3 regions of the Neobacillus sp. SAB-20_R2A genome follow, and region 2 is predicted to be linked to each of the others. Evidence: riboswitches for the same ligand, from Rfam matches in the RefSeq annotation. Region 2 holds a riboswitch; each other region holds the start of a gene.
The links. Region 2 has a riboswitch for S-adenosylmethionine ahead of V5M37_RS06215 (methionine ABC transporter ATP-binding protein). Riboswitches for the same ligand answer to the same signal wherever they lie in the genome.
Positions count from the first base shown of each region.

Region 1 (10,138 bases), 2.3 Mb from region 2:
AATTCAAAATTATTTTTATGGCAATATTGCTGTGTAAGCTGATGTTTGGAGATATTTTTTTGCTTTATTTGTAATATTGTTCTATCAGCCTCAAACAAATATCTTTGAAGGAGAGCAAAGATTAAGAACATTGACTCATTTACGATCACAGACAATGAGTTCATCAGGATCACCATGGAGAAAAAGGCCATTAATAAATATCGGGCTTTTGTTCCATACTTTCTAATTGAAAAGTATTCTAAAAATATGCTTATGAAAACGAGAATGTATAACAAAAATCCAATAACCCCTGATTCTGTTAATACCTCCAGGAAAGTATTGTGCATAAAGTGACTGTCTCCATATAAATGCAAATTGTATGATCGATAATTAAATATTCCGATTCCAAAAAACGGATGGTCTTGGAACAACGTTAATCCATGCATCCATATATCAAATCGGCCGCTGCCGTTATCAGATGTTTCAAAACGTTCAATCATCAGCGTGTATAAGTCAATGGAAAAAATAAATTTACAAAGTAAATTTATAAAGAAAGCGAACAGTGGTATAAATAACAGCATTTTGATTTTTTGCGAAGGTTTCATCGAAAAAAATACAACTATAAGCCCTGCTGCTAAAGCAATTCCTCCACCACGTGAATTAGTGAGCAGCAATGTCATTGAAGTCAACAATAGTCCGAACTTTGAACTTTTCTTATGCAAATGTGTAAGATAGTAGAAAAAAAATAGTAAGTTCCCGAAACAGAAAAAGTTCGGATCATAAAACGTTCCAATTAATCTAGGAAACCCGCGATCAATCAAAACTCCCAGATGACGAATTCCGTTACCGGAAAAGTTAAAACTTAACATAGCAAGTCCTAAAAAGTAGAGTAACAATGATAAAAGATTGAAAATAATCCCGGTTCTGCCAATTGCCTTTTCGATTCCTTCTATGCTTGTCCTAAAAAGAATATGCCGCATGACAAAATAACAAAAAAAGACAAGCCAAACCCCCAAAATCAAACGCAAGCTGCTTTCTGGAAACTTTGCAAATAACCCAGTCGAACAATAATAAAGAAAAAAAACCATTAGGGCGATTTCGAAAGGCCTTAGTTTTGGAATTTTGAAATTAAAAAAACCATATAAAAACATCAAAGCGCATACCATCATGTAGGGCAGCAAGGAAAACCCAATATCTATATGATAAGCACCTAATGTAACCGAAAAAACCAGAAGTATGACTATGGAAATACGCTCTTTCGGTGGTGTTGATAGGCTAAAATCCATAAATGCACACCCTCCTGAAATGGTGTTAATTTATTTAAACTTTATATCCATGAGGATTCTTTTGTTGCCATCTCCATGAATCTCTGCACATTTCTTCAATTCCTCTTTTTGCAGCCCAGCCAAGTTCGCTCTTTGCCTTTTGTGGATCCGCATAGCAAACTGCTATATCTCCTGGTCTTTTATCAACAATCTTATAAGGGATTTTTCTTCCGGATGTCTTTTCAAAAGCTGAGTGCAATTCCAACACACTGTACCCCCTTCCTGTTCCTAGGTTATAGGCTTCAACTCCATTAGATAATCGTATTTTTTCCAGTGCCTTTAAATGGCCAGCCGCAAGGTCGACTACGTGAATGTAGTCTCTAACACCTGTTCCATCTATTGTTGGATAGTCATTACCAAACACTTGCAGTTCATTTAATTTCCCTGCAGCCACTTGGGTAATAAATGGCATTAAATTGTTAGGAATTCCGTTTGGATCTTCTCCAATCAATCCACTTTCATGTGCCCCAATAGGGTTAAAATAACGCAGCAAGGCAATGCTCCAGCTATTATCGGCAGCATATAAATCCCGCAAAACTTCCTCTATCATTAGCTTGGTGCGGCCATATGGGTTTGTTGCTCCAAGCAGGAAATCCTCTGAAATCGGCACCCTTTCCGGGATGCCATATACGGTTGCAGATGAGCTGAACACTAGCTTTTTTACATCATACTTATTCATTACCTCACAAAGGTTAAGCGTCCCGGAAATATTATTATGATAGTAACGAAGTGGAGTGGATATCGATTCCCCAACCGCTTTTAATCCGGCAAAATGAATGACTCCCTCAATGTGATTACTTGAGAACACATCCTCAAGAGCATTACGATTTAGTATATTAATCTCGTAAAACTTATATTCTTTACCCGTAATCTCTTTTACCCTATTTATTGAATCCGGTTTACTGTTGGAAAAATCATCTATAACAATAATTTCATAGCCGGCATTTAGCAGTTCTACACATGTATGGCTGCCAATATAACCTGCTCCACCTGTAATGAGTATAGACATATATATTCACTCCTAATTGGCTTGAGTGTTAATTCCAAAGTAATGCAAAAGACGAACAGGCAAGGCCTGTTCGTCTTTTGCATTTCCCTTATTTCCAAATGTTTATTATTGGTTGTACAGTATCGCTTTTCCCTGCATGTCCTAACCCGTATATATCCTCTATCGTTCTTAAAAGATTAAAATGGCTTAGATCCTCATTGAATTTCCCTGGTTTCACCATAGGACCAATGAAGATGGTTGGAATTTTATTTTCCTTTGAACCATTATCTTCATCCCAAGTGACAATCAATAAACTATTATTCCTTTTTGCCCATTGGAGATAGGAATCTATATGCTCCTTTAACCATTTGTCCGCCTGCTCAATCGACCCATCATGCATGTTATTTTGCTGATTTGGGATGATAAATGAAACAGTTGGGAGATTGCTAAAATCCTTTGGGAAATTTCCAAGCGGTTGATTTGTCTCTTGTGGGAGATTGCTGAAATTAACCCATGGATTATGCTTGCGGACATAGTTGCCGCTCGTCTTTCCGTTGAAACCAATCGAAGGCAGATCTTCCGAATACCCAGCAAAAGAAAAGCCCTTTTCAATAAGCTCACTTCCTAAATTAGGGGCTGAAAATTTAGACTCCGGTACATCGTTGCTTGAAACACCTTGATTAGAACCCGAGAATAGGTCTAAATAATTAGGCTGGCTCGGCCGGCTGGTACCATGATTATTCGTTAAGCTGGCACCCTCTGCAGCTAAAGAATTGATATATGGTGCTGACAGGTTTCCGATAATCTGCTCTTGTGAATGATTTTCTTCCACAATGATGACAATATGATCAATTTTCGGCAATTTCCCTGCTATTGTTGTTTCTTTTTCCTCGGAATTAACCGTTTCTTTTTTCGGCAACTCAGAGTTATTTTGTTTTTGGGAATAGTCTCGTGTACACGCACTCAAAACAAAAAAAACTGATAATAAAACAGCCAATTTCTTCTTCATATACTGCCTTCTCCCTAAAAATTTCTTTCTCTGCTTCTTTCTTTCTTAGTTACTGCTAGCACAGTTCCAAACATGATCCTGATTTCACCCAAAAAACTAAATTCTTCTATACCTCTTAAGTTATATTTCATCTTCTTGGGCAAAATATCCTTTAAATAGATCTCATCAACATCATTAGCATTAACCAAAAGCTTTTCCTCATCCTTATAGTGAATACTTGCTTTAGAGGTAACCCCTGCTGGAAGCAGCAATGTTGCCATCATCTCATCTGAATATTTTTCTACATATTTAACAACCTCAGGCCTTGTCCCGACAAAACTCATATCGCCTGCAATAATATTAAATAATTGGGGAATCTCATCCAATCTGAGTTTTCTTAAAATCTTTCCGACTCTTGTAACCCGGCTATCATTTTTAGTGGTTATTTGTCCGCCAAGCTGTTCGGCATCCTTTACCATTGTTCGAAACTTAAATATCTTGAACTGCTTTCCATATTGCGTTACCCTTACTTGGCGAAACATAATAGGCCCCTTAGAATCTATCTTTATGGCAATACTAATTATAATGAAAATAGGGGAAAGAATAATGAAAATCAGAATAGCAAGTATGATATCAAATACACGCTTATTTAATAAACTAAGACGCTTCTTATTTAATGTATTGTAATATTTCCTTACGCTTTCTTTTTTTATGGCATCGGGTAAATCTTCCCATTCCCTTACTAGCACTAAGCTGTTCCCCCGCTTCTGTCACCAATTTACACTTCTTCCAGGGCTGTCTTTAAACTTTCAACTACATAAATTACATCCTCATCGCTTAACAAAGTATGCAATGGAAGTGTAATTTCATTAGCAAACTGCCTATAGGCATTTGGATATTCATTGATATGAAATCCCATTTTCTTATATGCGGTAAACAATGGAAGTGGTTTATAATGAACATTCGTGGCAATGCCCATCTCTGCCAATTTTTCTACAACTTTATTACGAGACTCTTTATCCTTATGAAGAAGTCTAACTAGGTATAGATGCCCGCTTGAAGAAAAGTCAATTCCATAATGATCTAATACATCAACTTCACTATCACGCAATCCATCATTATATCTTTCTATTAATGATCTTCTTCTTTCTAAAATTAACGGGTACCTTTCCATTTGCCCCAAACCAATGGAAGCCATAATATCAGTCATGTTACATTTATAGGCAGGTGAGAGAATATCATACTCCCACGCACCCAGTTTCGTTTTTGCAAGTGCATCCTTTGATTGACCGTGAAGAGAATACAGCATATATTTTTTATAAATGTCCTCATTGGCTATACCGGGTATGTCTCGCCAGGTTACCGCCCCGCCTTCCCCAGTAGTAAAATTTTTGACAGCATGAAAGGAAAAACTAGTAAAGTCTGCTGCTTCCCCACTATTTTTCCCTTTATAAGTTGCACCAAAGGAATGTGCGGCGTCAGCTAATACAATGATTCTGCCAAAAGCTGCTTGGATATCATTTGCAGGCCTAAAAAGATTTTGCTTCCTATTTACTATTTCAAAAACCTTCTCGTAATCACACATGATTCCTGCAATGTCCACCGGAATAATAGCCTTCGTATTTGCCGTAATAGCCTTTTCTAACTGCGCATAATCCATGTGAAAAGAATCTTCAGCCGTGTCTACAAGGACAATTTTTGCCCCGACATGATGAATGACGCTTGCAGAGGCTGTATAGGTATAAGCTGAAGTAATGACTTCATCGCCTTCGCCTATTCCTAACAATCTTAAAGTCAGCTCCATGCCAGCTGTTGCTGAATTTAAACACACAGCCATTGAGGTATTGGTAAACTCCGCAATTTTATTTTCTAAAAGCTTTGTCTTAGGGCCGGTTGTGATCCAACCGGATTTTAATGTGTTGACAACTTCGTTAATTTCAATTTCCGATATATCTGGAGGTGAAAATGGAATATTTCTTTTAACATTTGTCACTCTAGAATGAGAGATTGGCAAATTCATAATATTTATCAACCCTTTTCCTATAGTTTCCGCATAGCAAACTAACCGGAAATAGACAATGCTCTTTTGGCGGGCAATCGGTTATTTGCAATCTTTAACAGCAGTTCAGAAAGCTCTTGTTTGTCCATGTCAGCAAAATTTATGATTAAATCGTCAATCTCTTCTATAAAAAGCTCTGAGGTTTTACCAATATAAATTTTCGGGTAGACTTGCTCTTCCTGTACTTCATCCTCTTTTAAAAGTTCTTCAAACAGCTTTTCACCTGGCCTCATCCCCGTTATTTCGATCCCAATTTCCTCAATGGAATATCCGGATAGTTTGATTAAATTTTTGGCAAGGTCGATAATTTTAACCGGTTCTCCCATATCTAAAACAAATATTTCTCCACCCTTGGCAAGTGCGCCGGCCTGGATGACCAGCCTTGAGGCTTCAGGGATTGTCATAAAATAACGCTTCATATCAGGATGAGTAACGGTAACAGGGCCTCCCTGTTCAATTTGCCGTTTAAATAACGGAATCACACTGCCCCTGCTTCCCAATACATTGCCAAAGCGAACAGCAACGAACTTCGTTCCGCACTTCTTATCCATTGACTGAATGATCATTTCTGCCATTCTTTTCGTTGACCCCATAACACTAGTTGGATTAACGGCTTTATCGGTGGAAATCATTACGAAGGTTTTCACACCATACAAACTGGCTGCCTTTGCCACATTCATTGTTCCAATCACATTGTTTTTCACTGCTTCTTCAGGGTTGTGTTCCATTAGCGGTACATGTTTGTGTGCCGCAGCGTGATAAATAACCTCTGGCCGATGATGCATCATAACAGCCTCCATTTTTGCCCCATCTTGGATATCGGCAATTTCTGCTATGAATTTAATTGCTGATTCGCCAAAGCTTTCTTTCAGTTCCATTTCAATTGAATATATACTGTTTTCACCATGACCAAGCAAGACGATTTTAAGAGGGTTAAAACGGGCAATTTGCCGGCAAATTTCAGAACCAATCGAACCTCCTGCACCTGTAACCAACACCGTTTTGCCGGTAATGTTTTTTGATATAGAAGCAATATCCAACTCTACAGGATCTCTCCCCAGAAGGTCCTCGACCTGAACGTCCCGAAATTGATTTACGGATACCTTTCCAGTCACCAAATCTTCAATCATTGGAAGAATTTTAGTTTTTGCAGGCGTTTTGGCACATTCCTGAAAAATCACATTTAACTCTTTCTTGCTAAGTGAGGGAATAGCAATAACAATATTTTTAATGTTATAGTTTTGAACAGCTTGTTCAATGGAGGCTACCCCGCCAACAACAGGAATCCCAAGAATATCTAGCTTATGTTTGTGGATGTCATCGTCAATGAAGCCCACAGGAAGAAGATTGATGCCCCGATTCTTCAATAACTGTCTAGCAACCATTGTCCCCGCTGCTCCCGCACCAATGATGAGGGTACGATTTTTATTTTGGTTCTTTTGATAATGAGAATCTCGAAAAACTCTCCAGCAAAATCTGGACCCGCCAATGAATATAATATGGAGTAACCAAGTAACAGTGAGAAGCCTGACATTGATTTCAAGGAAGAAAGTTTTCTGCAGGACTGCAGCAAAAATAATGGAATAGGTCACAACCTTAAAAATGATTAATAACTCTCCTATGCTGGCATATTCCCAAGCCTTTTTATAAAGGTTGAGCATGACTGAAAAGATGTGGTGGCTAAGTAAAATTGAAAATGAAGTAAAAATAATCAAAAAGGTAAATAAATGAGTGGTAGCATCAACCAGAAATCTGCTTAAGAATATTGCACCTATGACAATACATGAGTCTATTAAAAAAAATAATGACAACCTCTGTCTGTAGGTCATAATCTCTCCCCTTTTGTACATTAGCTTTTATAGCAGCCAAGATTAAAGCTTTTGATTATCCAGGCTTCGTGAAGCCCTAAATAATCAAAAACTTTAATTATATATAGGGCATCTAACCCCCCCTCACACCACGCTCTCGACGACTTGCGTCTAAGGTATATTTCAACCCACAGCATGATCGAGTGTCTCCTTTGATAATGGCTAGGAAACCTCACCAGTAAATTCTATTTTACGAATCACTTGTACCTTAACAAGAACTATTTTATTTGCAAAAAATACCATTCAGAACATACTAGGTAAATATCCCTAATATTTTTTTCCTCCCGTTCTGTTTTGTAAAATCCGAAATAAAATAGTAATTTACAATAATGAGGACAAGCCAAAAATGGACAATTGTACTTTTAGAGCTGATAATAGAATTGTTTTACACTTTACTGCTTTCCTTGGATAAAAAACTAATTGACGAACCGCCAAAACTGTAGTAAATTTTATAAATAGTCAAAATATTAATATGTTCTTATCAAGAGAGGTTGAGGGAAGGGCCCGGTGACACCTCAGCAACCTTCAATGTCTTTTACATTGAAACGGTGCTAAGTCCTGCAAATTGTTACTAATTTGCGAGATAAGAAGAGTGACAGATGTATTGTACATGCAAAGGTCTTCTTCTTATAGAAGGCCTTTTTTTAATATCAAAAAGGAGTGTAGACAACAATGTATAAAATCGATACGAAACTTGCTCAAATTGGGAACCGCAGTGAAACTACAACAGGAACTGTAAATCCCCCAGTCTATTTTTCAACTGCATTCCGGCACGAGGGGATTGGACAATCCACAGGATTTGATTATATTCGAACCGGAAATCCAACACGTCAGCTGCTTGAGAAAACTATCGCCGATTTAGAAGGCGGAGACCAAGGCTTTGCCTGCAGTTCTGGAATGGGGGCCATTTTAACGATTCTTTCCTTATTTCAGTCTGGTGATGAATGGCTGGTTAGCGAGGATTTATATGGCGGAACCTACCGTTTGCTCGAAAAAGGCTTTCAAAAGTGGGGCTTGAAAAGCCAATATGTAAATACCTGTTGTCCTGAAGAGGTTGAAAACAACATTACACCAAATACAAAAGCAATCTTCTTGGAGACACCAACTAATCCGCTTATGCAGGAAGCTGATATTGCCGCCATTGCAAAAATTGCCAAAGCGCATGACATATTGTTAATTGTGGACAACACCTTCTATACCCCTCTTCTGCAGCAGCCGATTTCACTTGGAGCAGATATCGTGATTCATAGTGCAACGAAATACCTTGGAGGCCACAATGATGTTCTAGCTGGACTGATTGTCGCGAAGGGTAAGGAACTTTGTGAGGCATTGGCCTTCCATCATAACGGTGCGGGTGCCGTTTTAAGCCCCTTCGATTCCTGGTTGTTAATGCGCGGGATGAAAACATTGTCGCTCCGTATGGAACGGCATGAGAAAAACGCTAAGGCTGTTGTTGAGTTTCTTTCTAATAGCGATGCGGTGACAGATGTCCTTTACCCAGGAAGAGGCGGTATGGTTTCTTTCCGTATTAAAGATGAAACGTGGGTAAATCCGTTCCTGCAAAACATAAAACTGATTTCGTTTGCTGAAAGCCTTGGCGGAACCGAAAGCTTTATCACGTATCCAGCGACCCAGACCCACGCTGATATCCCGGAAGAAATCCGAATTGCACAAGGTGTCTGTAACCGTCTATTGCGTTTTTCTGTAGGAATTGAAGATGCAGGAGATATCATTTTTGACCTAGAGCAGGCTTTTGCTAAGTTAGTTGAAGGAGTGAATGTGTGATGGAACACGAAGAATTTAGTTTTGAAACGAGACTTCTTCATAATCGGCATAAAATGGATGCACAAACAGGAGCAGTCAGTGTCCCGATCCAGCATGCATCTACCTTTCATCAGTTTGAAATCGACAGTTTTGGAAAATACGATTACGCCCGCAGCTTAAATCCAACTCGGGAAGCTCTGGAGGATATTATTGCAGAGCTCGAAGGCGGAGTCCGAGGATTTGCTTTTTCATCGGGGATGGCTGCCATTTCCACCGCCTTCCTACTTCTCTCCTCCGGAGATCACGTGATTGTCACAGAAGATGTTTATGGCGGAACTTATCGAATGGTGACACAAGTCCTGACTCGTTTCGGGATTGAACATACATTTGTAGACATGACTGACTTTGATCAAATTAAGCAAGCAATTAAGCCAAATACAAAGGCGTTTTATGTAGAAACACCATCCAACCCGTTGTTGAAGGTTACCGACATCAAAGCCATCAGCCAGCTGGCAAAGTCCATTGACGCCCTGACTTTTGTTGATAATACCTTCCTAACTCCTGCACTGCAACGGCCGTTAGAGCTTGGTGCTGATATTGTCCTTCACAGCGCCACTAAGTTTCTTTCAGGCCACAGCGATGTCGTCGCAGGACTTGCCGTAGTAAAGGACGGGGAACTAGCAAAACAGCTTTATTTTTTACAAAATTCGTTTGGAGCAGTTCTCGGTGTGCAGGATGCCTGGCTTGTGATGAGAGGTCTAAAAACGCTTCAGGTCCGGCTTGAGCAATCGCAGAGAGCTGCATTAGAGATTGCGAAATTCCTAGAGTCACATCCAGCTATTGAAAAAGTGTATTACCCAGCGCTTGAAAATCATCCGCAAAAAGAATTGCAGGAGGCGCAAGCAAGCGGCGCTGGTGCAGTCCTTTCATTTGAGCTTGCTGATGAGGATGCCATGCGTACCTTTGTGTCAAATGTAAAAATTCCTGTCTTTGCGGTAAGCCTTGGTGCAGTAGAGTCGATTTTGTCTTATCCGGCTAAAATGTCCCATGCTGCCATGCCGCAGGAGGAAAGAGAAAAACGGGGAATTAAAAATAGCCTTCTTCGCCTATCCGTCGGACTGGAAAACCCTGCTGATTTAATCAAGGATTTTTCGCAAGCCTTGGAAA
Region 1 is NZ_CP145895.1:4,855,941-4,866,078, forward strand. Features, by position in the region: gene V5M37_RS23925 (O-antigen ligase family protein) at 1-1,265, opposite strand, end outside; gene galE (UDP-glucose 4-epimerase GalE) at 1,300-2,313, opposite strand; gene V5M37_RS23935 (alkaline phosphatase family protein) at 2,402-3,301, opposite strand; gene V5M37_RS23940 (sugar transferase) at 3,316-4,029, opposite strand; gene V5M37_RS23945 (DegT/DnrJ/EryC1/StrS family aminotransferase) at 4,059-5,300, opposite strand; gene V5M37_RS23950 (polysaccharide biosynthesis protein) at 5,342-7,168, opposite strand; SAM riboswitch class I at 7,683-7,797, shown strand; gene V5M37_RS23955 (methionine biosynthesis PLP-dependent protein) at 7,880-8,992, shown strand; gene metC (cystathionine beta-lyase) at 8,992-10,138, shown strand, end outside.
Region 1: another riboswitch for S-adenosylmethionine. It lies ahead of V5M37_RS23955 (methionine biosynthesis PLP-dependent protein); the one in region 2 lies ahead of V5M37_RS06215 (methionine ABC transporter ATP-binding protein).

Region 2 (10,138 bases):
TGAACTTCTCGATATGGAAGAAGCAGTTTAAATAGTTAAAAAAGCTGAGCCGAGGCATATTTTTAAAGCCTTGGCTTTTTTGCTAAAAAGAAAGGAGTAAATGATGTTGAATCAGCGAAGGGAGATAGATGGAGATGGAGGGTTTGTTAAAACTGCATTTTTCGATGAAATTATATTGAGGAGCCTCCGATATATGCAGGCCGGCTATCCCGTCCATTTTGTCGGTCCATCCGGTGTAGGAAAGACAAGCTTGGCTTTATATATCGCAAAGCAATTTAACAGGCCTGTTACCGTTATCCGCGGACACCATGAAATGTCAAACAAAGATCTGTTAGGGCATCATTATGGTGTTGTTAAGCGAGAGGTAGTGGATAATTATATTCGGTCAGTCTATAAAACAGAAAAAGAAATAAAACCAATTTGGGTCCAGGGACAGCTCATCGATGCCGTGAAAAACGGCCATATCGTAATTTACGATGAGTTCTCACGTTCTCGCCCAGAAACGAATAATATATTTTTAGCCCTATTAGAGGAGAAAATCCTCCCTGTTTACGGGAAAGAAAAGGAAACATTTGTAAAATGCCATCCGAACTTTTCCATTATTTTTACAAGTAATCCAGATGAATATGCAGGGACCTTTCATACCCAAGATGCGCTTTTAGATCGGCTAATAACAATTAACCTTGATTATTGTGACAAAGAAACAGAGGCTGAAATAATCAGAAAGAAAATTGAAATTAGCGAACTCGAAGCAAAAGAGGTGGTAAGACTCGTTTCCAATCTTAGAAGCTATGGAAAGAGATTTTGCCCGAGCTTGCGGGCTTCACTTATGATTGCCACGATTGCAAAGGAGGCAAATATACCGATTAGCCCTGGGAACAAAGATTATCAGACACTTTGCTTCGATGTATTAACAAGACCGGTGAATCAAAATTTTCCTGATTTAAAGCATAAAGAAATTAAGGAGCTAATTTTACAGGAAATGTTGAGAAGGGAAGAGGGGTAATGGACCAGCAAAGCGGAGTTTATGTCTTCTGTGCCATTCGTGAAACAAAACCAAAAACATTTGGAAAAGTAACGATTAACGGACAGGAAAGCGAGATTTATACAATCCACTACAAAAATACCGCGATGGTTGCTGCCAAGGCTAGTGGAGAGGTATTACCGGACCGTCATCATTTATTTGCTCATCAACAAACCATTACGGAGGTAATGAAACAATATTGTGTCATTCCGATGAGCTTTGGAAATGTGTTTCATTCGGATAAAGATGTACTGCTGATAATGGAGAATTTACATGATCATTTTGAAAACTTGTTTATAGTATTGGACAACAAGATAGAAGTTGGTCTAAAGGTTATGGTCAGGCGGGAATGGGTGGAACAAGAAATAGCAAATGACCCAATTTTAAATGAATGGAAATCTGGGAAAAAGAATCTATCTGCCCCCGGTTCTTTTTACGAGCAAATCCAATTGGGTGAAGTAGCCCAAAACTTTGTATTACGTCTTGAAGCACAAGCAGACATGGAAATCTATGAACCATTATTGGAATTGGCAGAGGCAGGCAAGCAGAATAATACCATTCCCGGGAAAATTTTATTGAATGCCGCGTTTTTAGTGGACCGGGAACAAGAAGAAGCCTTTGACCAAAAGGTAAACGAATTATATGAATCCTGGAAGGATAAGGCGGAATTTAAATATTCAGGTCCATGGCCGGCGTATAACTTTGTCAATATTCGATTGAGGATTGAAGAAAATCATGATTCATAAATTATTTACACTGCCCATTCGATCGATACTAAAGCTTGCAGAGAAAATTCAGGATGAGGCTGAGCAGGAGCTTTACAATATTCCGTATATTCAACAGCAGTTGATGGAATTGCACCTGGCGTACGAAATGGGGGAACTAGACGAAGAAACCTACTTAGAGCGGGAACAAGAACTGCTTAATCGTTATAAAACAGCAAAAGAAAGAGAAAAAGGCGAGTAATGGGTTTAAAGGAGGAGGTAACATGACTCTTACAAAAGTAGATAGTGAATTCATTTATGTGTACGGAGTTTGCATAGCAGAGGAACTGCAGAAATCAGAGGTTCCAGACGTTTTAGGAATTGACCACAGCCCTATTATCATTAAAGTTTTTCAAGATTTAGCAGCACTCGTTACCCCAGTAAGTGCCACTAACTATTCCCAACAACAAATTGATCTTCTTTTAAAGGATGCTAAATGGCTGCAGGGAAAAGCGTTTCATCATCATGAAATCATTGCAGACTTTCAGCGGAATTTTACCATTCTCCCGATGTCATTTTGTACAATTTTTCAAACCGAAGGTAATTTGGAAAGCTTACTGACTGGACAATACCATCTACTACTAGAAAAACTTACTTATCTTAAGGGGAAACAAGAATGGAATTTGAAGCTGTTTTGTGATTCCGAGCTGGCTTTATCCTATGTGTTAAAGAATAATCCAGCGATCACGGAGATGAAGCGAAAATTAGTCTCGATGCCAAAGGGAAAACAATTTTTGATGAGGAAAAAGCTTGATCAACTAGTCGCTGCGGAATTCGAGCTTGAGCAAGCCAAATGGCGCCATGAGATTTTACCCCAGCTAGGATCCGTCATTGATGATTCAAATCTCCGCCAAAATTGGGGAAAAGAAGTGACGGAAAGAAAAGATGAGATGGTTGGAAATTATGATTTTCTTATCCACGAAAGTAAAGTGGAACAATTTTTAAATAAAATAGCTGAATTAGAAAAAACGTATGAAGCTTTAGGATGTTCGTTTCAGGTAACAGGACCATGGCCGCCCTACCACTTCGCTAAGTTTGTGAAGGAGAAGGTGTAATGGAACGGTATCATCCCTTAGAAAACAAAGAAGTAACGCTTTTGGATTTATTAGATGGAATCATTGATACAGGAGTGGTCGTACGGGGAGAAATCCTGATCTCTATTGCCGATATTGACTTAATTATAGTCGACCTTAAGCTGCTTATATCGTCAATTGAAAGTGCGTTTGGTTCCTATGAACGTATGAATGGCAGGGAGGGAATAGAAAATGGAACGCTTGCCGCTAGACTCCAATAATGTTGAGCAAGGGTTAGCTAAATTAGTCCTGACGATTATCGAATTGCTTCGCTAGCTGATGGAACGGCAGGCGATGCGGAGAGTGGAAAGTGATTCGCTTACGGATGAACAGTTAGAGGAATTAGGGCTGACACTGATGAGACTGGAAGAAAAAATGGAAGAATTAAAGATTGTCTTTGGTTTAGAAAACGAAGAACTAAATATAGAACTAGGCCCGCTGGGGAGATTATTGTAAGACGAACGACAGGAGAGATACTATGCCCATTCAGCATGCACCTCAATCTTCAAATTTGCTTGAGGTTTTGGAAAAAATACTGGATAAAGGGGTCGTCATAGCGGGTGATATTAAAATATCCCTGGCTGATGTCGATTTATTAACAATCAAAATCAGGCTGTTGGTCGCCTCAGTAGATAAGGCAAGAGAAATAGGCATGGACTGGTGGGTGAATGATCCGTATTATTCTTCCAAAGCCAGATTGGCAGAGGAAGAACATGCCCGTCTACTGGAAAGAGTCGACCGATTGGAGCAATTGGTGGCAGAAAAATCATTGCCTGCTCCTGAAAAAGAAATTCTATTAGCAGAGCCCTCTGAGGAAAGAGCAAAAGAATTACTATTAGGCGATGAGCTGTTAGGGGATTCCCAGGAGAGCCATCAATCATTAAATGAATAAGAGGTTAACGGGGGCAGTCTGGAAAAGACGGCCCTTACTCTTTAGTATGGAATGAAATGTGACTACTGGGTAAACCTACTCTGCCACACCCATCAATGGCTTCAGGCTAAAATAGTCCAGCGCCTGATTGACATCGTGGACATCATATATTTTTTTCTCTAGACAGAATTGGATGACCAAGTCAAAGGTTTCACTGTCGGACAATGAAAAACCGGCCGAACTTAACAGTTTGTCGGTTTCTTTTTTGTTTAATTCAAGGGCAAGCGCCAAGGCCACTACTGTATTTTTTCGTGGGCGGTATTCTGGATTCGAGCGGATCTTAGAAAAATGCCTGCGATCCAATCCGGCTTTTTTGTAGGTTTCTGTGTCGCCAGCTCCTTTTTTATCTATCAATTTGAATAGAGTTTCGTTGAAGGTCGGCTGGCGCTTATTTTTAATAAAATCTTCTATTTCGAGACTATGTATTTCATTAGACTCCATCATTGAGTAAGTAAGGATGTTTAAGTTTCTTTCAACATATTCCTGCAATTCTACTAGCAAGTGTTTATCCAGCATAATTCTACCCCCAAAAATGTCGCTTGAGAGGCGACCATTTCCCAGATTTAATACCCTATTATTATTTTATAAACAATATTGAAAGGATGATAGAGATGAACACGAATATGACTGAAATTATTTTCTTGCTTGACCGAAGCGGGTCAATGGCTGGACTTGAAAGTGATACGATTGGCGGGTTTAACGGATTTATTGAGAAACAGAGGAAGTTGGAAGGGGAGACACGGGTAACAACTGTTTTATTTGACGATCAATACGAAATCCTATGGAATGGGGTTGATGCAAGGCAGATTAACCTCACTGATCAGGAGTATTATGTAAGAGGTATGACGGCAATGTTGGATGCAGTGGGGAAAACCATTCTTGACGTAGGATATCGGTTATCCAAAACTCCTGAAAATGATAAGCCCGGTAAGGTAATATTGGTGATCACGACTGATGGAATGGAAAACGCAAGTAGTGAATTTTCCTATACAAAAGTGAAGGAGCTCATCAAGCACCAAAAGGAGAAATATAATTGGGAGTTTATCTTTTTGGGGGCAAACATCGATGCTAAGGAAGAAGCGGGCTGTCTTGGGATTGATGTTGAAAATGCCTTTAACTTCGAAGCATCTGAAAAAGGTGTTGAGATTATGTATAATATGGTGTGTGAGCAAGTAATGGAGAGAAGGCAGAGCACAAGGAAACTTTAAAGCAGTAGTGTATTTGTTGTAATATATATAGTATCTACTTTGCTCAGTCTATAAGACTGAGTTTTTGTCTTGAGGTGAGTTATGCAAAAGGTAATTGTAATTGGGGCAGGAATACTCGGAGCATCCACTGCTTATCACCTTGCAAAATGGGGGGCCGAGGTTATCATAGTGGACCGGCATGTCCCCGGTCAAGCCACTGACGCGGCTGCGGGGATTGTTTGCCCATGGTTGTCCCAACGGCGTAATAAAGCCTGGTACCAGTTGGTTAAAGGTGGAGCCCGGTATTATCCAGAATTAATAGCTCAGTTAGAAGCAGATGGGGAAAAAGATACGGGTTATAAACGAGTTGGGGCATTAAGTATTCACACTGATCCAGCAAAGTTGGAAAAGATGGCAGAACGGGCACGGACCCGTTGGGAGGATGCTCCCGAAATCGGCGAAATAACAATTTTATCACCAACTGAAACGAATCGACTTTTTCCGCCGTTGTCCGATGAATTTGGGGCAGTTTTTGTTAGTGGCGGGGCACGTGTAAATGGCCGGGCTTTACGTAATGCACTTGTTAACGCTGCAGTAAAACATGGAGCCCAAGTTGTTAAAGGGGATGCTTCATTAATTAGTAGTGATAATAAAGTCCAAGGAGTTAAAGTATCAGATAGGTTACTATTCGCTGATCAAGTCATAGTCACTGCAGGAGCGTGGGCAAAGGAACTTTTGGATCCGCTGGGAGTTGAATTTTTGGTAAGGCCACAAAAGGCGCAAATCATACATTTACATATGCAAGACATGGAAACAAACTCGTGGCCTGTAGTCATGCCACCATCTGATCAATATATTCTAACCTTTGAAGGTGGGCGTGTTGTCATTGGAGCAACCCACGAAAATGATGCAGGATTTGATAATCGGGTAACGGCTGGAGGAGTCCAAGAAATCTTAAATAAAGCTTTAGCTGTTGCTCCTGGTCTCGCAAGTGGAACAATTTTGGAAACAAGGGTAGGCTTTCGGCCTTTTACTCCTGGTTTTCTTCCGGTAATCGGGGCTTTACCAAATTATGAAGGAATCTACTTAGCAAATGGCTTAGGCTCCTCCGGATTAACCAGTGGGCCCTATCTCGGTGCCGAACTTGCAAAACTGGTATTAGGTAAACAAGCAGAAATTGATTTTAATAATTATAATGTTGCTGGTGCTTTAGCCTAATGTTATGCACAAAGAGCTTTTCATGCGAAAAGCTCTTTTCTAATCGAACAAAAAAATTTTTAAATTAATAATAAGTTGATATGACAATGTTGAAAACGCTATCGGGTAAATTGCGCTATAATTTAGATGATTGACAAAACAAAAATAGATTTGTACTATCTTAATATAACTTAATTATTTGTTAATTTAATTTTCTTATCCAGAGCGACCGAGGGACATGGCCCGATGACGTCCGGCAACCCCCGATTGGGAAGGTGCCAATTCCTGCAGAATGACAGTACTTTCATTCTGAAAGATAAGCCGAAATTCTATTTAATTTCGACGCCCCTTTCAGAATGAATGGGGCTTTTTGTTTGGGTATAAAGTCTAGTTTAGATATCGGAAAAATGAGGTAATCAGTATGATTGAAATAAAGAACCTTAGTAAAATTTATAAGACAAAAAAGGGTGAAGTAAAAGGTGTTGATAATGTTTCACTAACCGTCCAGGAAGGTGAAATCTTCGGTATCGTCGGCTATTCAGGCGCCGGAAAAAGCTCCCTGCTCAGATGTATTAATCTATTAGAACGTCCCACATCGGGAAGTATTATGGTTGATGGCACAAACCTTACCTCCCTTAAAGGCGAGCAACTACGTTCAGCAAGGCTTAAGATTGGTATGATTTTCCAACATTTTTATTTAATCAGTCAAAAAACGGTTTACGAGAATATTGCGTTTTCTTTAAAAGCAGCCAACATGCCAAAAGAACAAATTAAAATTAGAGTAGAGGCACTCCTTGAAATGGTCGGCCTTTCTGATAAACGTGATGTCTATCCATCCCAACTCAGCGGTGGTCAAAAACAACGAGTCGGTATTGCAAGGGCTCTCGCAAATAATCCGAAGGTGCTTTTATGTGACGAAGCAACATCAGCACTTGACCCTACGACAACAAAGTCGATACTCAATCTATTGAAAAAAATCAATAAAGAACTCAACATCACCATTGTATTGATCACTCACGAGATGGATGTTGTTAAAGAAATCTGCAGCCGGATGGCAATTATGCAGGATGGACGAGTTGTGGAAGAAGGTTCGGTATATGATATTTTTGCCAACCCGCATACAGAACTTACAAAAGAATTTATTGAGAGTGTCGTGACCCTTGAAATCCCGGAAGTCATTCTAAAAAGCTGCCAGGGGCCAATAATAAAAGTTACCTTTAAAGGTAAGGTGGCGGGAGAGGGAGTTATTTCTGATACTCTTCAACAATTTAACGTAAAAGGTAATTTTCTGCATGGTTCAATAGAATATATTCAAGAGCAACCGCTTGGGATTTTCATAATGGAGCTAAAAGGACAAAAAGAGGAAATAGAAAAAGCCCTAAATTATATTGAAAACCGGGCCGCACAAGTGGAGGTGTTACACAATGGGCTTTGATTTTGCACATCTGATGGAGCTTATCCCGGATATCAATAAAGCATTTTTTCAAACCATCTATATGATTGCAATTTCACTGGTGGTTTCAACGGTAATCGGATTGCCGGTTGGGATATTGCTTTACATAACCGACAAAGGATTATTTATGGAAAATCGAGCTGTCCAGAATGTACTTGGTTTTATTGTAAACATGGTTCGCTCGATTCCTTTTATTATTTTATTGGTGGCATTGCTGCCGCTGACTAACTTACTTGTTGGCACAACCATCGGTCCAACTGCAGCTAGTGTTTCATTATCTGTAGCGGCGATTCCTTTTTTCGCAAGAATCGTAGAAAATGCTCTAAGAGAAATCGATAAAGGGGTAATCGAAGCTGCTATTGCTGCCGGGGCAACCCCGTGGATGATAATAAAAGATGTCCTATTACTTGAAGCAAGATCCGGCATTATCTCAGGTGTTACTTTAACACTCATCAGTTTAGTAGGATTTTCCGCTATGGCCGGAACAGTCGGCGGCGGCGGTATTGGAGACTTGGCGATTCGCTTCGGTTATTACCGGTACGACAATACCATCATGATTTCAACAGTTTTAATCTTAATTATTTTAGTTCAGGTCATTCAGCTTCTTGGTGACTATATCGCCAAAGTTGTAGATAAAAGAAGATAAATAAAGGGGAGAAATTATTATGAAAAAATGGTTAACAAGCATTTTATTACTATGTGTAGTCTTTGCACTAGCTGCTTGCGGAAACTCCGAGGACAAAACAGCAAGCGGTAAGGAAAAAGCAGCAGAATCAAAAGATATTAAAATTGGCGCTACTGCAGGTCCATATAGCGATATGGTAACAAAAGCGATTAAACCAGGCCTAGAGAAAAAAGGCTACAAAGTTGAAATTGTTGAATTCAGTGACTATATCCAGCCAAACAAAGCATTAAACAATGGCGATATCGATGCTAACCTGTTCCAGCACACGATTTACCTTCAAAATTTTGCAAAAGAAAACAACATGGATTTAACAGCTCTTATTTCTGTACCAACAGCACCAATGGGAATTTATTCGAACACATTCAAATCAATTAAAGATGTAAAAGATGGAGCTACTGTTACACTTCCAAACGACCCGACAAATGCAGCACGTGCTTTAAACACACTTCGTGATGCAGGGCTTATCACTATCAAAGCAGATGCAGATCCACTAAAAGTATCTGAAAAAGACATCGCTGAAAACAAGAAAAACCTGAAGTTCCAGCCAATTGAAGCAGGCCAGCTTCCTCGTTCTGTTGAAAGTGCAGATTTAGCTGCAGTACCTGGTAACTTTGCACTTGCCGCAAAGATGAATCTGCTTGATGCCTTAACACTTGAAAACATGGCTGACAATTACCGCAATATTGTAGCAGTAAAAACAAGCAACAAAGACTCACAATTATCTAAAGACATTAAGGCTGTTGTTGAATCCGCAGATTTCGAAAAAGTCATCGATGATCAGTTTAAAGGTTTTGGAAAACCAAGCTGGATGAAAAAGTAATTTTTAAATCAAAAGGGTATGGACGAGATCCATATCCTTTTTTCATTGGATACACCAATAAAGATTGGAGAATCCTAAAGGAAAAAGGAGGATTTCAAATGAGTTTTTTCAAGGGAAATGAAGAAAAGGAAAATCTTGAAGCAGTTCTTAAAGATTCTATAGAAATAGAAGAAGATTTGATGCGTACATATTTAATTACCGCCGAACGGGTTCATGACGACGATGAGCTAAAAGAACGTCTAGAAAACTTTGCGGAAGGGAATGCGAAGAGGACAAAACAGCTAATTGATGAATTAAATGAAACAAAAGAGAAGTAAGATTTACAAATTTATTAAATGAAAGAGTCCTATCATAACAGGGCTTTATCAAGTAGATAAATTAACATGGAAAAGCAGTGCAGTTTTCAGTTGTGAAATGCACTGCTTTTATTGTTGTATTGTTAATTCTTAAAAAAGATCGGTATAAGGCAAAACCTTTTTCTACCTGCTATTCTTATTATAACCATTTCTTGACCGGTACTGTTGCGGAGCCCGTGAAGGATACCTTAATGGAAAACTGAACATATGAACTAGAGCTGTAAATGGGATGGCAGCAAATAAAATAAACGCCACAATGATATGAATTTTAAAGAGCAAAGGCACCCCAAGCATTAAATCCGACCTTGGATGGAATGTGAACAAACTTCTGAACCAAGGTCCAATTGATAAACGGTATTCATATGCCCCTACCGTTGTATTATAGACGATCGTCATATATGCCCCAAGCCCTGCAACTAATATAAGCCATATGATGGTAAAATAGCTTGTCCCAGTAGTATGGGCACGAACCCTTGGTGAATTGAATTTTCGAATCAGCATCAAAACTAGCCCGATTACCACCATGAGACCCGCAAGACCACCTCCTGCTATGGCAAAGAAATGATAGATATGGTCTTTGACTCCGAGTGCATTGTATACACGTAATGGAATTAATACGCCCATTACGTGTCCAACAAAAGCAAAGAT
Region 2 is NZ_CP145895.1:1,245,286-1,255,423, forward strand. Features, by position in the region: gene gvpA (gas vesicle structural protein GvpA) at 1-31, shown strand, start outside; gene gvpN (gas vesicle protein GvpN) at 107-1,006, shown strand; gene V5M37_RS06170 (GvpL/GvpF family gas vesicle protein) at 1,006-1,770, shown strand; gene V5M37_RS06175 (gas vesicle protein GvpG) at 1,760-1,990, shown strand; gene V5M37_RS06180 (GvpL/GvpF family gas vesicle protein) at 2,013-2,843, shown strand; gene V5M37_RS06185 (gas vesicle protein) at 2,843-3,082, shown strand; partial or broken gene V5M37_RS06190 (gas vesicle protein K) at 3,054-3,317, shown strand; partial or broken gene V5M37_RS06195 (gas vesicle protein) at 3,340-3,630, shown strand; gene V5M37_RS06200 (hypothetical protein) at 3,829-4,308, opposite strand; gene V5M37_RS06205 (vWA domain-containing protein) at 4,404-5,000, shown strand; gene V5M37_RS06210 (NAD(P)/FAD-dependent oxidoreductase) at 5,082-6,197, shown strand; SAM riboswitch class I at 6,390-6,499, shown strand; gene V5M37_RS06215 (methionine ABC transporter ATP-binding protein) at 6,598-7,611, shown strand; gene V5M37_RS06220 (methionine ABC transporter permease) at 7,601-8,275, shown strand; gene V5M37_RS06225 (MetQ/NlpA family ABC transporter substrate-binding protein) at 8,295-9,134, shown strand; gene V5M37_RS06230 (hypothetical protein) at 9,233-9,451, shown strand; gene narI (respiratory nitrate reductase subunit gamma) at 9,614-10,138, opposite strand, start outside.

Region 3 (10,138 bases), 2.2 Mb from region 2:
CGCCCCAGCCTGTCAGACCGATATATATCAATGGATTCACCTCCGCTTTTTATAATAGCATAACCTTTTTAGTTGGGAATAGTTGGACGATAGTTAGCGCGCCTTATATGACAGTTGGCCGGCTTATCCGACAGTTGGAAGGACCTATACGACAGTAAGCATCCTTTCTGAGAGTATTCCGTCCCCATCCGAGAGTAATCCACCCTTATCCAAGAGTATCCTGCCCCCATCCGAGAGTATTCCGCCGCCATCCTAGAGTAACCCCATTCCCAATGCAAAAACCCGCCTGCCTATCCCAGCAAGCGGGTTTAATTTTTCAAAGATATTAACCGATTGAGCCTTCCATCTCGAATTTGATCAAGCGGTTCATCTCAACGGCATATTCCATTGGAAGTTCCTTTGTAAATGGCTCGATGAAGCCCATAACGATCATTTCAGTAGCTTCCTGCTCGGAGATACCTCGGCTCATCAAGTAGAATAATTGCTCTTCAGAAACCTTAGAAACCTTTGCTTCGTGCTCAAGTGAGATGTTGTTATTTAACACTTCGTTGTATGGAATCGTGTCTGAAGTAGATTGATTATCCATGATCAACGTATCGCATTCGATATTAGAGCGAGCGCCGTCTGCTTTACGGCCAAAATGGACCATGCCGCGATAGTTTACACTTCCGCCATGCTTAGAAATCGACTTAGATACGATCGTTGAAGAAGTATTTGGTGCTAAGTGAATCATCTTAGAACCAGTATCCTGCACTTGGCCTTTCCCAGCAATCGCAATCGATAAGGTCATACCGCGGGCGCCTTCGCCTTTTAAAATAACAGCAGGATATTTCATCGTTAATTTAGAACCGATGTTACCGTCAATCCATTCCATTGTCGCATTTTCTTCGCAGACAGTCCGCTTTGTTACAAGGTTGTAGACGTTGTTTGCCCAGTTTTGAATCGTTGTATAACGGCAGTAGCCGCCTTTTTTTACGATGATTTCTACAACTGCACTGTGCAGGGAGTTAGTTGTATAAACAGGTGCTGTACAGCCTTCAACATAGTGGACAGATGCACCTTCATCAACAATGATCAGCGTTCTTTCAAACTGACCCATGTTCTCAGAGTTAATGCGGAAATAAGCCTGTAATGGTGTATCCACCTTAACACCTGGTGGTACATAAATGAACGAGCCGCCGGACCAAACAGCTGAGTTTAATGCGGAAAATTTGTTATCAGTTGGCGGAATAACCGTTGCCCAGTGTTTGCGGAAAATATCTTCGTTTTCCCTTAATGCAGAATCGGTATCTTTAAAGATGATTCCTAATGCCTCAAGGTCTTCCTTCATGTTATGGTAAACAACCTCGGATTCATATTGCGCAGAAACCCCTGCAAGATACTTTTGCTCGGCTTCAGGAATTCCAAGTTTGTCAAATGTCGCTTTAATTTCTTCCGGTACTTCATCCCATGACTTTTCTGATTTCTCCGATGGTTTTACATAGTAGGTAATTTCATCGAAATTCAATGAGTTTAAATCACCGCCCCATTGCGGCATTGGTTTACTGTAAAATATTTCAAGTGATTTCAAGCGGAAGTCAAGCATCCACTGAGGTTCACCCTTCATTTTTGAAATCTCTTCAACAATCTCACGTGTTAAACCACGTTTTGATCGGAATATGGAAACGTCTTTATCGGCAAAACCATATTTATACTCGCCGATCTCCGGCATTTTCTTCGCCATCGCAAGTATTCCTCCTTTTTTTACGAGAGGTGAAAGCTCCAGGCAAGAGGCCGGATACTTTCAGAACCGTTTTAATCTTGATTCTCTTCTTTCAAGCTTTTTTCCATTGCCTTCCAAGCCAATGTTGCGCATTTAATTCTGGCTGGAAACTTGGCAACCCCTTGAAGTGCTTCGATATCGCCTAAATCGATATCATCATCCACTTCTTTGCCTTGCATCATATCCGAAAAAATCTTTGACAGCTTTAATGCGTCTTCGATTTTCTGACCTTTAATGGCCTGCGTCATCATCGATGCAGATGACATGGAAATCGAACAGCCTTCCCCTTCCTGCTTGGCATCAACAACAATGCCGTCCTCCACCTTCAACGTTAATTGAATCCGGTCACCGCAGGTCGGGTTATTCATATTGATCGTATGGCTTCCATCCTCCAAAACTCCGCGGTTGCGCGGGTTTTTGTAATGGTCCATGATTACTCTTCGGTAAAGTGCATCTAAGTTAGAAGACATCGCTGAAATACTCCTTCGTTTTGACAAGCCCTTCTACGAGTTTATCAATATCTTCTTCTGTGTTGTATAGGTAAAAGCTGGCACGAGCTGTTGCCGATGCCTTAAGCCATCTCATCAACGGCTGGGCGCAGTGATGGCCGGCGCGGACAGCGATTCCTTCCGCATCCAGAACCGTCGCTACATCATGCGGGTGAACATCACTTAAATTGAAAGTCACTAGACCAGCGCGTTTAGCCGGATCATGCGGTCCATAAATCGTGATGCCTTCAACAGTTGACATTTTTTCCAGCGCATAGGCTGCAAGCTTATGTTCATGCTCGACAATATTGTCTAAACCGACTTCATTTAAAAAGTCAATCGCCGCACCAAGACCAATGGCACCAGCAATAATAGGTGTTCCGCCCTCGAACTTCCACGGCAGCTCTTTCCAGGTTGATTCATATAATTCCACGAAATCAATCATTTCACCGCCGAATTCAACCGGCTCCATTTTTTCAAGCAGATGCTTTTTCCCGTAAAGGACACCAATCCCGGTTGGTCCGCACATCTTATGGCCGGAAAAAGCAAGGAAATCACAATCTAAATCTTGAACATCAATTTTCATATGCGGAGCACTTTGTGCACCGTCAACTACCATAATAGCGCCATTTTCATGGGCAATCTTGGCGATTTCTTTAACAGGATTGATGACGCCAAGCACGTTTGATACCTGCATCACCGACACAATTTTTGTGTTTGGTGTGATCGTCGAGCGAACATCATCTAATGAAATCGTTCCATCCTCTTGGAGAGGAATGTATTTCAGCTGAGCACCAGTCCGTTTAGCTACCTGCTGCCATGGGATGATATTGCTGTGGTGCTCCATATAGGTAATGACGATTTCGTCGCCTTCCTTCAGGTTGGCGGCGCCGTAGCTTGCCGCCACCGTGTTAAGGGAGGTCGTCGTTCCTCTTGTAAAAATAACTTCTTGAATGGATTTAGCATTGATGAACTTACGGACCTTTTCACGGGCACCTTCGTAAGCATCTGTTGCTTTTGTACCTAATGTATGCACACCGCGGTGGACATTTGAATTGTACTCGCGGTAGTATCTGTCAAGTGTTTCAATAACTTGGACGGGCTTCTGCGATGTCGCAGAGCTATCCAGATAAACTAATGGCTTGCCGTTAACTTCCTGGTCTAAAATAGGAAACAGTTTGCGAATATCCTGGATATTCATTATCTTACTTTCCTTTCAATAACTTCCACTAATTGCTGTTTTACTTTCTCAATTGGAAGCTGATTTACCACCGGTGCAAGGAAGCCATGAATGACTAAACGTTCCGCTTCCTTCTTCGGAATACCGCGGCTCATCAAATAATATAATTGCACTGGGTCAACGCGTCCTACAGAAGCAGCGTGGCCAGCCATAACATCATCTTCATCGATTAATAAAATTGGATTCGCATCGCCGCGAGCTTTTTCACTAAGCATTAACACGCGCGATGTTTGCTCAGCGTCAGATTTAGAGGCGCCGTGTTCAATTTTGCCAATTCCGTTGAAGATAGAAGTAGCGCTATCCTTAACAACGCCATGATTCAAGATATTTCCTATTGTATGTCTGCCAAAATGAACAACCTTTGTTGTAAAGTTTTGGGTCTGCGCACCCCGTCCGACCACAACGGTTTTCGTATCGCCATTAGAACCGTCACCAAGGAGATTGGTAGTATTTTCAGAAATGGTATTGCCTTCATTCATCATGCCAAGCGACCACTCGATTCGGGAATCGCGGCCGGTGACACCGCGGCGGTTCACATAGGTTGTGATGCCTTTTGCCAAAGTATCGACAGCACCGTATTGCACCTTTGCATTTGTATTGGCAATTACCTCTGTCAGGATGTTTGCCAAGGTATTGGACTCTTCCACTGTGGAAATATAGTTTTCCACATATGTTAAAGAGCTGTTATCTTCTGCGACGACAAGAACATGGTTAAACAGGTTTGCTTCCGCATTGTCATGAACGAAAACTGCTTGAATCGGTTCCGCAATTTCGATGTTCTTCGGAACATACAGGAAAGCACCGCCATTGACAAATGCAGCATGAAGAGCAGTCAAACGGTGCTCATCAGCATTGATCGCCTGTGTCATATAATATTTTTTCAATAAATCGCCGTGCTCTCTAGCAGCAGTAAAAATATCGGTAAACACAACACCCTTTGCCTTTAGGTCTTCTGAAAGAGAAATAAAGGCTGGCGTTTGGTTGCGCTGAATATATAAATTTTGTTTTGCCGCATCCAAATCAACTAATGCTTTAACCTCTTCTGGCAATTCTGCCAAAGATGTATATGGAGCACTTTTAACTGTATGCTGCTCAAACTGTGTAAAATTCCATTTATCTATTTTTGTTTTATCTGGCCGAGGCATTGGCAGTTCGTGAAAATGCTCAAGTGCCTTCAGTCGAAGCTCTTCAAACCAAGCAGGCTCGCTCTTTTCTTTTGAAAAAGAGCTCACAAAACCCTTATCAAACGGTAATGTTATTTCTGTTGTCATTGCTAACCCTCCTAACAAAAGCTTTTAAGCTTCTTGCTCAACTGTTTCATCTTCAATACCAAGCTCTTGCTTGATCCAGTCATATCCTTCTGCTTCTAAGCGCTGTGCAAGCTCTGGCCCGCCGGATTTTACAACACGGCCTTGCATCATCACATGCACATGGTCAGGAGTGATATAGTTTAACAGACGTTGATAGTGAGTAATAATTAAGCAGCCGAAATTCTCACCGCGCATTTCGTTGACACCTTTCGATACTACCTTTAAGGCATCGATATCAAGTCCGGAGTCGATTTCATCGAGAATCGCAATCTTTGGCTCCAACATCATTAATTGCAGGATTTCATTGCGCTTTTTCTCACCGCCGGAGAAGCCTTCATTAAGGTAACGCTGCGCCATATCTAGATCCATTTCAAGGTATTCCATTTGCTTATCCATTTTACGAATGAATTTCATTAAAGAAATTTCGTTGCCTTCGCCAAGACGGGCGTTAATCGCCGAACGCAAGAAGTCAGCATTCGTTACACCGTTAATTTCGCTTGGGTATTGCATGGCTAAAAATAGTCCAGCACGAGCGCGCTCATCTACTTCCATTTCTAAAACATCTTGCCCATCAAGCGTAATGCTGCCGCTTGTTACTTCATATTTAGGGTGACCCATGATAGCAGAAGATAATGTAGATTTACCAGTTCCGTTAGGACCCATAATGGCGTGAATTTCTCCGCCTTTTATTTCAAGGTTGACACCCTTTAAAATTTCTTTCCCATCAATTGCTACGTGCAGATCTTTGATTGTTAAAGTTGATCCAGCCATATTCATACCTCCGAAAATGTATTGTATCTTTGCAGACAGATTTTTTAAGATCTTCCACATTCATTCTCACTTTATTCTCATTACAATCTTATAACAAATGAAATTTGTTAGCAACTTTTTAATAGTAATAACTAGCATGTATTTTCACTAAGAACATGCTAAATGAGAATAGCAGGAAGTTTTTAATGAAAATTCAGATAAAGACTTTTTATGTAATACAAGCCCGAATAAAATGATACCTTATTTTTTGCTAAAATGCCATGGGTGGTTATGGCATCTATTTTTTACTACTTAATGAGCTTTCATGTAATGAATGCAGAAAAGCCAGTGAATCCTCACTGACTTTTCTGCAATATTGCTGCATATTTAATAATTACTCGGTTGCCGCGATAACAGCACCTTTGTATTTATCCTTAATAAAATCTTGAATTTCTTTCGATTGAAGAACCTCTACAAGTGTTTTGATTTCTTTACGGTCTTTGTCTTCTGAACGAACTACTACAAGGTTGGCTGGAACCACGTCACTGCCTTCAAAGGCAATACCATATTTTCCAATATCAATGCCGCCTTCTAATGCATAGTTAGTATTAATGGCAACCGCATCACCTTCACCGTTTTCAAAGGAAGATGCTAATAATTTTGCTTCAATTAATTTAGGGAACTTCAGGTTCTTTGGATTTTCAACGATATCATCTATTCTTGCGTTTGCACCAACGCCTTCTTTAAGCTTGATTAATCCAGCCTTTTCAAAAATCGGCAGGATACGGCCGTGGTCGCTTAAAGAATCACTCATAATAATGGTTGCACCATTTGGAAGATCTTTTAGACTTTTATACTTTTTTGAGTAAATGCCGATTGGTTCTTTATGAACCCCGCCCACACTGACAAAATCAAAATCTTTATTTTCTTTCATTTGCAGATCTAAATACCCAGGTGTTTGGAAATAGTTTGCATCTATTTCTTTATCCTTTAGTGCTACGTTTGGCAGAATATAGTCTTGGAAAACTTGAATTTCTAAATCAATACCTTTTTTCTTCAATATTGGCTTTGCAGCTTCAAGTACTTCTGCGTGTGGTACAGCAGTTGCACCAACAACTAATTTTTTGTTCCCATCTTTATCTGCTGAATCATTTTTTGCACCTCCGCAGGCCGCTAAGGCAAATACGGTAAACGCAATGAAGATCAAACCCAGAACTTTTTTCATTTTTTACTCCTCCTGTTAACGTTTATCTGTTCTCTTTGTAAAATAATCTCCAATAAATTGGATAATAAAAACTAAGATTAAAATAGCAATTGTTGCCACTAATGTAACCATTGGCCTGTTGCGTTGAAAGCCTTCTAAATAGGCAAAATGGCCAAGTCCACCAGCTCCAATGACCCCAGCCATTGCAGTAAAGCCAACAAGTGAAATCGCCGTAACGGTAATCCCAGAAATTAATGCTGGCAAGGATTCTGGTATTAATACCTTAAAAATAATATGTCCATGTGTTGCCCCCATTGATTGGGATGCTTCAATCACACCTTTATCAATCTCCCTAAGGGCGATTTCCACCATTCGAGCATAAAACGGTGCTGCTCCAATAATCAGTGCCGGGAGTGCAGCATTGGCACCGAGCATTGTCCCAACGAGAACTTTAGTAAAAGGGATTAATAAAACAATTAAGATAATAAAGGGAATGGATCTAAAAATATTTACAAAGCCAGCAATAATAATGTTTACTCCGCGGCTTTGCCATATGTTTCCTTTACTCGTTAGAAATAGCAGCAGGCCTAGTAACAAGCCCAAAACAAATGTCGCAAGGACCGAGATGGCGGTCATATAGATCGTTTCACGTGTTGCCAGTAACAGCTCATCCCACTTAACTAATTCCATAAAGTCAGCCATTACTGATCACCTCCACGCCCACTTGCTGCGAGTGAATATAATCGATGGCTTTCTGAATTTCATTAGCTTGGCCATCCAAATGAATAAATAATGTTCCATAAGACCCGTTTTGCGTATGAGAAATATTCCCTTGGAGAATATTTACTACGACATCAAAATCACGAATCACACGTGTGATTAATGGCTGTTCTGTTGCTTCCCCAAGAAACGATAGTTGAATGACCTTTCCATGAGGATAGCGCTCTAGCAAATGCTCTGCTGTTTCCTTTGTTTTTTCCGGTTCGGTTACCTGCTGGACAAACCGTTTCGTAATCGGCTGCTGAGGGTTTTTAAATACATCAAGCACCGGACCAAGCTCGACAATCCTCCCGCTTTCCATGACCGCTACTCGATGACAGATTTTCCGGATGACGTGCATTTCGTGAGTAATCAGCACAATCGTTAAGCCGAATTGTTTATTGATATTCACTAAAAGGTCGAGAATAGAGTCTGTTGTTTGTGGGTCGAGCGCTGATGTTGCCTCGTCACATAACAGCACCTTTGGGTTATTGGCAAGGGCCCGGGCAATCCCGACCCGCTGCTTCTGCCCGCCGCTCAACTGTGAAGGGTAGGCGTCACCTCTGCCTTCAAGGCCAACTAATTTGATCAACTCTTCAACTCGTTTTTTCCTTTCCGGCGCGCTCACTCCGGCAATCTCTAATGGAAAAGCGATATTTTCGCTGACTGTTCTTGACCAAAGTAGATTGAAGTGCTGGAAAATCATGCTGATTTCCTGACGGGCTTTTCTAAGCTCTGCACCTTTTATTTTTGAAATCTCCCGGCCAGCCACGTTGACAGTTCCACCCGTAGGCAGCTCAAGGCCATTTAACATGCGGATTAAGGTACTTTTACCAGCCCCGCTATATCCAATCACACCAAAGATTTCTCCTTCTTTTATATCCAGGTTTACTTCATCAACAGCTTTTAACTGTCCCTGCTTGGTAGAAAAAATCTTTCGTACATTTTTAATGGAAATCATTGAATCACCTACTTCTTGTCCTTATTATAGGATTTGATAATTTTCATGAAAGAATTCTATTTTAGTAAAATAAAAAGCCTCTCCGCAAAGGCAGAAAGGCATCATTATCAAATGAATCCTTTCTCCCATCTTTCAAAGCCGCAGGCTTTGTGTGAATTGGCACCATTTCAATAAAATTGACGGTTGCCGGGCTTCATAGGGCACATCCCTCCACCTCTCTTGATAAGAGCAAAAGCTATCCTATATTTAATTATACATGCATTAATACTATTATTATGAAAGTAATAGTATCACGGTTAGATAGTAGTGTCAACGACAAAATTCTACATTTTCAAAAAACTATATAAGGAAAATTTAGGCATTTGCTTTTAAAGATGTTAAGCCTGTTGCAGCTTCGATTGCGTCCTCTAAATCTTCCACTAAGTCCTCAACATTTTCGATTCCAATGGAAAGACGGATCAAGTCCTCGGAAACACCGGCTGACTTTAATCCTTCCGAATCCAGCTGCTGATGTGTGGTGCTTGCAGGGTGGATAATTAAGCTCTTGGCATCGCCGACATTGGCCACGTGCGCCCATAGGGTGATTGCATCGATTAATTTCGCACCGGCTTCTCTTCCGCCTTTAATACCAAATACAACCATCGAACCAGCGCCCTTAGGTAAATATTTTTGCGCCAATTCGTAATCAGGATGTGATGGATGTCCCGGATAAGAAACCCATTCAACCGCAGGATGATTATTCAAGTATTCCACTACCTTTTTGGTGTTGGCGACATGCTCTTTCATCCGTACATGAAGCGTTTCTAACCCAAGAACAAACTGGAATGAGCTTTGCGGGCTTAGTGCCGGCCCCAAGTCCCGGAGAAGCTGTACGCGTGCTTTAATAATATAAGCAACCGGTCCAAGCGCCTCAGCATAGACAAGATCATGATAGCTGGAGTCTGGCGTTGTAAAGCCAGGGAATTTCGGTGAATTCCAATCGAACTTGCCTCCGTCGACAATAATGCCCCCTGTAGTTGTTCCATTACCTAATATCCACTTGGTTGCGGAGTGAACGACGATATCAGCGCCATGCTCAATTGGACGGCATAGGTATGGTGTTGCAAAGGTGTTGTCCACGATAAGAGGAACCCCTGCTTCATGAGCAATATTGGCTACCTTTTCAATATCAAGGATTCTTAAGCTTGGGTTGCCGATCGTTTCAGCGAAAACAGCTTTTGTTTTTTCCGTTATGACGGCACGGAAGTTTTCCGGATTCTCAGGGTCGACAAACTTCACATTAATCCCATATTTAGGCAGGGTCACTGCAAATAGATTATACGTTCCGCCATATAGATTGGATGCAGCAACAATCTCATCACCCGCTTCGGCAATGTTTAAGATGGCCAATGTGATGGCAGACATACCGCTTGCCACTGCCAGTGCGCCAACGCCGCCTTCTAGGAGCGATACTCTTTCTTCGAAAACAGTTGTGGTTGGATTGTGAATCCTTGTGTATATGTACCCAGGTTCCGCTAAGGCGAATAGGTTGGCGGCATGCTCTGTGCTTTTGAATTGGTAGGCGTTATTTTGATAGATAGGTAGCGCCCGTGCTCCTGTTACAGGGTCTGGTGAGAGACCACCGTGAACACTTAGTGTTTCAAACCTTAACTTCTTTTGTTTTT
Region 3 is NZ_CP145895.1:4,927,553-4,937,690, forward strand. Features, by position in the region: gene V5M37_RS24315 (DUF72 domain-containing protein) at 1-31, opposite strand, end outside; gene sufB (Fe-S cluster assembly protein SufB) at 326-1,723, opposite strand; gene sufU (Fe-S cluster assembly sulfur transfer protein SufU) at 1,795-2,232, opposite strand; gene V5M37_RS24330 (cysteine desulfurase) at 2,222-3,451, opposite strand; gene sufD (Fe-S cluster assembly protein SufD) at 3,451-4,761, opposite strand; gene sufC (Fe-S cluster assembly ATPase SufC) at 4,786-5,571, opposite strand; gene V5M37_RS24345 (MetQ/NlpA family ABC transporter substrate-binding protein) at 5,945-6,775, opposite strand; gene V5M37_RS24350 (methionine ABC transporter permease) at 6,791-7,456, opposite strand; gene V5M37_RS24355 (methionine ABC transporter ATP-binding protein) at 7,449-8,474, opposite strand; SAM riboswitch class I at 8,597-8,703, opposite strand; gene V5M37_RS24360 (O-acetylhomoserine aminocarboxypropyltransferase/cysteine synthase family protein) at 8,829-10,138, opposite strand, start outside.
Region 3: another riboswitch for S-adenosylmethionine. It lies ahead of V5M37_RS24355 (methionine ABC transporter ATP-binding protein); the one in region 2 lies ahead of V5M37_RS06215 (methionine ABC transporter ATP-binding protein).